DNA from 3 places in the Staphylococcus warneri genome. Region 1 is predicted to be linked to each of the others. Evidence: riboswitches for the same ligand, from Rfam matches in the RefSeq annotation. Region 1 holds a riboswitch; each other region holds the start of a gene.
What was found. Region 1 has a riboswitch for thiamine pyrophosphate ahead of EL082_RS08505 (ECF transporter S component). Riboswitches for the same ligand answer to the same signal wherever they lie in the genome.
Positions count from the first base shown of each region.

Region 2: it holds a riboswitch for thiamine pyrophosphate, as region 1 does, so the genes downstream of both, EL082_RS01795 (thiamine phosphate synthase) here and EL082_RS08505 (ECF transporter S component) in region 1, are expected to answer to the same signal.
Region 3: it holds a riboswitch for thiamine pyrophosphate, as region 1 does, so the genes downstream of both, tenA (thiaminase II) here and EL082_RS08505 (ECF transporter S component) in region 1, are expected to answer to the same signal.

Region 1 covers NZ_LR134269.1:1,738,437-1,740,770, forward strand. Annotated here, with positions in the region: gene auxA (lipoteichoic acid stability factor AuxA) at 1-450, opposite strand, end outside; gene graF (glycopeptide resistance-associated protein GraF) at 604-738, shown strand; TPP riboswitch at 1,010-1,111, shown strand; gene EL082_RS08505 (ECF transporter S component) at 1,198-1,773, shown strand; gene EL082_RS08510 (ABC transporter ATP-binding protein) at 1,786-2,334, shown strand, end outside.
Region 2 covers NZ_LR134269.1:392,863-395,196, forward strand. Annotated here, with positions in the region: gene thiO (glycine oxidase ThiO) at 1-651, opposite strand, end outside; gene EL082_RS01795 (thiamine phosphate synthase) at 644-1,234, opposite strand; TPP riboswitch at 1,304-1,413, opposite strand; gene EL082_RS01800 (pyruvate MFS transporter) at 1,814-2,334, shown strand, end outside.
Region 3 covers NZ_LR134269.1:792,443-794,776, forward strand. Annotated here, with positions in the region: gene EL082_RS03835 (transglycosylase family protein) at 185-916, shown strand; TPP riboswitch at 1,078-1,179, shown strand; gene tenA (thiaminase II) at 1,257-1,946, shown strand; gene thiD (bifunctional hydroxymethylpyrimidine kinase/phosphomethylpyrimidine kinase) at 1,939-2,334, shown strand, end outside.

The DNA of each region.
Region 1 (2,334 bases):
TTCATCTTTATATACAATGTATCCAATATGTATGATGAACGGAATAATAAATACGATACCAAAGAATCCATACACTTGCATCATAAGAACTAGAGTAATTAAGAAATACATTACCCCTATGACCAAGAAGAAAATTGAAATATCATAATCATACTTAATTGTTCTAAATAACGTATGACCTAGTAACATTACTAAGATACCAAATAATATAATGATTATGGCACTTACAATTGGGAAACCCCCGATAAATCTACTCATCACTTTAATTATTTCAGCGAAAAATGCGTTCAGGAATTCCCATATATTATACACATGTGTATTTACCTTCTTATCTCCATTTAACTGTTTAATAAGCGGTAAGTTAATTAATATAATGAGTCCTGTGAAAAGTGAAACGATACCGATGATATAACTAAATATGATCTCGGTGTGTTTCTTAAGAAAAGACATACTATTCACCTCAAAAGTTATTATATATGAAGAACTTATTCTTGTCTTTAATAAATCACTAAATACGTCTATAGACCTAGAAAAGTTTATTATTAGCATAACTGGGTAAAAGGTGTATGTAAACAATAAAACACAATTAGGGGTGGATTTATTATGAGTAATGAAGAATTTGCAAAAAAATCAGCTGAAAAAGCCAAAGAAGCAGAAGAGAAACTAAAAGAACAAAAAGAAGAAAAAACAAATGATACAGAACAAACTAAAAAAGATATTGATGATGCGTTAAATTAATATCTACTTGCTAGTTAAATCATAATAAGAATTCAATTTTCTATAAAAACTACGTGCCTAGGGTGTTTTTGATATCCTAGGTACTTTTTATGTTTACAAGCAATATACGTCTATTTCACTTAATTTTTATGATTCTTTATTCCATATCCCTTTCTAAAATTCCTACTCACTTCCAATTATTTGCATAAAATCAAAATATTATTTTATGAAATATTTTATTAACTTGACAATCCACATGAAAAATCATACATTAAAGACAAATTAAAAATAATAAACGCACTAGGGGTGTTTTGAACTGAGATGAGGTTAACCCTCAAACCCTTTGAACCTGATCTAGCTAGATACTAGCGTAGGAAAGTGTAATTAACAAAGATTATAATCGTATGTTGAATCATATTCTTATGTTTTACGCACAACTTTCCTAGAGATGGTTGTGCGTTTTTTTAGGAGGATGTTTTTATGTCAAAAGGTTTAAAGCTTTCTGAGATATTAGTGACAGTACTTATCTCTGTAATTTTTGCCATTATTTATAACTTATGGTGGTTATTTTATAATGTTGCACAAGTCGCTGGTTTACACCTTGAGCAATTAACCTATGGAGTATGGTTTATGGCAGCGATTGTTTGTTATTTAATTATTCCTAAGCCAGGTATCGCCTTACTTGCTGAGTTTGCTGCAGGTGCCGGTGAAACAATTGTGATGGGTAAATTTGATATACCTACGATTATCTATGCCCTTCTACAAGGTTTAGCATGTGAGATTGTCTTTGCTATTTTCAAATACCAGTCTCGTTCAGTCATGGTAGCTATGCTTGCTGGACTAGTGACTGCACTTGTATCATTCCCAGTCGACTATTTCTATGGTTATTTAAATGAAGTTGCTGGATGGAACTTAATTTTATTCATTGTTTTCCGTGCGATTAGTGGTATTATCATTGCTGGTTTATTATCTTATTTATTGGTTAAAGCATTGGATCAAACTGGTGTAACTAAAGTATTCAGACCCGCTTCTAAAGATGATTACGATACATTATAAGGGGACTTAAAAGTGTTAAAAGTTACAAATTTACGTTTGAAATATCCAAATGGACATCGAAAAATTTTTGATAATCTAAATCTAGAAATTAAAGAAAAAGAAAAAGTACTTTTACTAGGACCATCTGGTTCTGGAAAAAGTACGCTTTTAAATGTATTAAGTGGCATTGTACCCAATTTAATAGAATTACCTATGAAGTATGATGAATTGCAAATTAAAGAGCATAATGGCGTGATCTTTCAAGATCCGGATTCACAATTTTGTATGCCTAAAGTTTATGAAGAACTTGCCTTTGTTTTAGAGAACAGACAAGTACCAAGACAAGATATGGATGAAGCCATTAACCAAGCATTAGCATCAGTGAATTTAAATGTAACCGAAAATACACAAATCAATCAATTAAGTGGTGGTATGAAACAAAAATTAGCTATCGTCGAAACAATATTACAACAGGCAGATACACTATTTTTAGATGAACCCACTGCAATGTTGGATGTTAATGCTACATCTGATTTATGGCAACGCTTGATTAAGCTTTGGAAAGATCAAACAGTACTCATT
Region 2 (2,334 bases), 1.1 Mb from region 1:
TATAGCGTAATCTTTTAATAGCTGAGTAGACCAAGCACCACCTGCCACAATTACTTTTTTAGCGTAGATATTAGCATTATTTGTTGTAACTGTGTAAAAACCATTATTGTGATGAATGTGTTTTACTTCTGTTTGATAATAACGATGAACATCGCGCTGAATTATTGATTGTAATAAAGCTTTAGTATAGTGATTGGCATTGATTTGACCGTCCTTTGGAATATATATGGCTAAGTCAGTTGGTTCGACATGACCATTTGACAGGTTAAATAGTTCATCATCTGAGAGTAACTCAACGCTTGGGTCTTTTGATTTAAGAAAGGCATATTGTTGAGTTAACCACTTTACGTCTTTGGTTGATGATGCCATTTTAATTAATCCAGACTGTTGAAATTCAATATCAATACCAGTTTCATGATAGAGGGCATCACTTAATTCTGGGAATAATGACCTAGACGCTACTGCTAATTGAAATAATTCACTATCAGTTGTGAACTCATTTTGAGCGCCTAACATGCCACCGGCTTTATAAGAGGCATGCATACCTGGTATATCTCGGTCTACAATAGCAATATCTAAATGTGATTGATTAAGTTGTCGAGCTATCGACATACCTATCACACCAGAACCGATAATAAGAACATCATGCATGAGCGTGCCACTTCCTTTTTAAAGAGTTAATTTCGCTAACGGTAGAGGTCATGAAAAATGAAATTGAACATAGACCATCAAATGCTGTAGGTAATTGAGAAATGGTGGACGGGGAAATTCCGCCTATAGCATAAATAGGAATATCAATCTCGAGTACGTCATGAATCTCTTGAATTGTTCGTGGATGTTCATCTGGGTGCGACGATGTAGGGAATATGTGACCGAAAAAGACATAATCTAATTGCCACTCATGACATTGCTTAACCATTTCAATATTATGCGTTGACATACCGACAACTAACTCAGGATGTTGTTGTTTGATTAAAAATGCTTCTTCGTCATTTTCTTTAAAATGAATACATTGTAAATTTAAAGCTTTAAGTAATTTAAAATGACTATGAATGATTATTTTATCTTTGGGAAATCCAGCTTCAATGAGCTGTACAATAAAACCTTGTAACTCAAAAGCAGACATAGGTGTTCTAAAGAGTAAGCCATCAATGGCCGGCTCTATAGTCAAAAAATGCCTTAAATCTTGCTGTGACAATTCTTTATAAAAAGTTATCGCAATAAATATATACATCACCTCAACAAAAAACGCTATTTCCACATAGTAGGGAAATAGCGTTAAATTGCTAATGAGTACTTTAAATTCATAGCTATGCCACTTCCCTACGCCAGTACAAACTGGATCAGGTTCTAGGAATTATAAAGTCACATCTTTACTCTCAGCCTTAAACAAAGGCACTTCCAGTGGGTTTATTATTAAATTGTATGAATGGAATAGCGCTTTCAATTTACATACAGTTTACTATTTTTTATTGACGGTATCAAACATGACAACTATCTTTATTTAGCTTTTTTTGGAATAAAGGCAAGAAAGAAACAACCAATTTAGACGAAAACGCAAATGAACATGAATAGCTTATTTAAATATTGAAAATTAAATGTAAGTATTGTTAATTTTTATTGAATAAATTGTGAATATTTTCTAAATTTTATATTGTAACCGTTTCCATTTCGTGCTATTATAATAAAAATTGTAGTGCTACAAGAAATGAAAAGATGTGTGATTAGAAGTTAAACAGTCATCATTAGGAATTTCTGAAACTTAACGACAACACATAGAAACAACATATCATTATGGGAAGTAGGAAAAGAAATGAATAAAAAAAGAAGTAACGTTCGTTGGTTTTTTGCGATTGCATTCTTTCTTATTGGTGTTATAGCTTATATGGATAGATCTAATATTTCATATATTGCTGTACCAATGATGGAAGACTTACATTTAACAAAAACACAATTTGGTTTATTAGCGTCATTTTTCTCATTAGGTTACGCTTTAATGCAAGTACCGTCAGGGATGTTAGCAGAGAAATTTGGACCACGTAAAATGATTACAATAGCTTTAGTATGGTGGAGTGCTTTTACAATTCTCACAGGTATGATTAAGCATCATGGTTTATTATATTTTGTTAGATTTTTATTTGGTGTGGGAGAGGCGCCTATGTATCCATCTAATGCAGTGTTCAATTCATTTTGGTTTGCTAAAAATGAAAAAGGAAGAGCATCAAGTGCGTTATTAGCAGGTTCATATTTCGGCCCTGTGTTAGCACCGATTGTAACCATCGCGATTGTTAACGCATTTAATTGGCAAGCAGTCTTTTATATTTTTGGTGCGGT
Region 3 (2,334 bases), 950 kb from region 1:
ACTGTCATGGCAGTTTTCAAAAGACTTATAATTTAAATTTACACCAATTTACGATGTAATTAGGACGTAAAAAAAAGGCTTCCTTTTTTATTTGGCTGTAACCTGCAGTGTATTTATAGATGTTAAAGTTGTATTTGTAAATTAGTTAAAGAAAACAAATCACTTTTAGGAGGATTTTTTAATAATGAAAAAGACAATTATCGCATCATCATTAGCAGTAGGATTAGGCGTTGTAGCAGGTAACGCTGGACACGACGCACACGCAAGTGAAGCAAATATCAATGAAGCTGAATTAGCTCAAAAAGCACAATCAAATGATCAATCATTAAACGAAAGCCCTATCCAAGAAGGCGCTTATAACTATACATTCGATTATAATGGTTTCACTTATCATTTTGAATCAGATGGTTCAAACTTCTCATGGGATTTCCACCAATCTGGTCAATCAAGTGAAGCTTCAAATACTCAAGCTCAACCACAACAAGATGTAAGTGAACAAGCTTCAGCATCAACTAACCAAACTTCAGCAGAAGAAGTTAGCAACCAACAACAATCAAACTCTGCTCAACCTGAGCAAGTTTCTGCTCCACAAACAGAGCAAACTCAACAACCACAACAAGAAGCTACTACTTCAAACAATGAATCAAGCTCAAATGAAGCTTCAAGTGGTTCATCAGTAAATGTTAATGATCACTTAAAACAAATCGCACAACGTGAATCAGGTGGCGACATCCACGCTACAAACCCATCAACAGGTGCTTCAGGTAAGTATCAATTCTTACAATCTACATGGGATTCAGTAGCTCCATCTGAGTACAAAGGTCAACCAGCTTCTAGCGCTCCTGAACATGTTCAAGACGCTGCAGCACAAAAATTATATGATACAGCTGGCCCAAGCCAATGGGTTACTGCATAATATAGATTTCACTAAACATCCTATCTTTAGATAGGGTGTTTTTTATTTGTGAAAAGTTAGATTTAGTTATATGTATATCAAAAGATATATTGATATACATTTTTTAATAATTGAATTTATATGTTACATTTGCTATTGTAATAATTGAAAATGATTAAAAAAAGAACTACTAGGGGCGCCTATGAAGGCTGAGATGAATTTAATTCAGACCCTTAAAACCTGATTTGGTTAGTACCAACGGAGGAAAGTAGTGTAACATATTAACGGTATGAGGTCGTGCCTTAATTTTGCTACTTTCCACGTTTGGAAAGTAGTTTTTTTATTTCAAGGAGGCAATTTTATGAGTTTTTCTAAAGATTTAAGAATGGCAGCAGAACCTATTATTGAAGATATCTATAATGATGGTTTCATTCAAGATTTATTACATGGTGAATTATCTAAACAAGCGGTGAGACAATATTTACGTGCAGATGCATCTTATTTAAAAGAATTTGCTAATCTATATGCACTATTAATTCCTAAAGTGCCTAATATGGATGATGTTAAATTTTTAGTTGAACAGATTGAATTTTTATTAGAAGGTGAAGTAGAGGCACATGAAATTTTAGCTTCATTTATCAATGAACCTTATCATGAGATTGTTAAAGAAAAGGTATGGCCACCAAGTGGTGATCATTATATTAAGCATATGTACTATAATGCCTATGCACATGAAAATGCTGCATATACGATTGCAGCAATGGCACCATGTCCATATGTATATGCGGTAATTGGTAAAAGAGCGATAAAGGACAATCAACTTAATAAAGATTCAATTACGTCTAATTGGTTTGAATTTTATAGTACAGAAATGGATGCATTAGTAAATTTATTTGATGAATTAATGGATCGTTTAACAGAGAATTGTACTTCAGAAGAAAAAGAAGAGATTAAGGAGAATTTCTTACAAAGTACTATTCATGAAAGAAACTTTTTCAATATGGCCTACGTAGATGAAAAATGGAATTTTAGAGGTGACAAAGATGAATAAACCTAAAATTGCTTTAACTATTGCAGGTACTGATCCAACTGGCGGTGCTGGTGTAATGGCTGATTTGAAGTCATTCCATTCTTGTGGTGTTTATGGAATGGCAGCTATAACAAGTATTGTTGCTCAGAATACAATGGGGGTAGACCATATTCATAATTTAGAGACATCATGGGTTAAAGAGCAATTGGATAGTGTATTTAATGATGAACTTCCTCATGCAATTAAAACAGGAATGATTGCTACAGAGGAGACGATGCAATTAATCAAAAATTATTTAGAAGATTATCCTACAATTCCATACGTGATTGATCCTGTCATGTTAGCCAAAAGTGGGGATTCGTTGATGGATGATCAAACCAAACAAAAGTTGCAAAGTACATTATTGCCA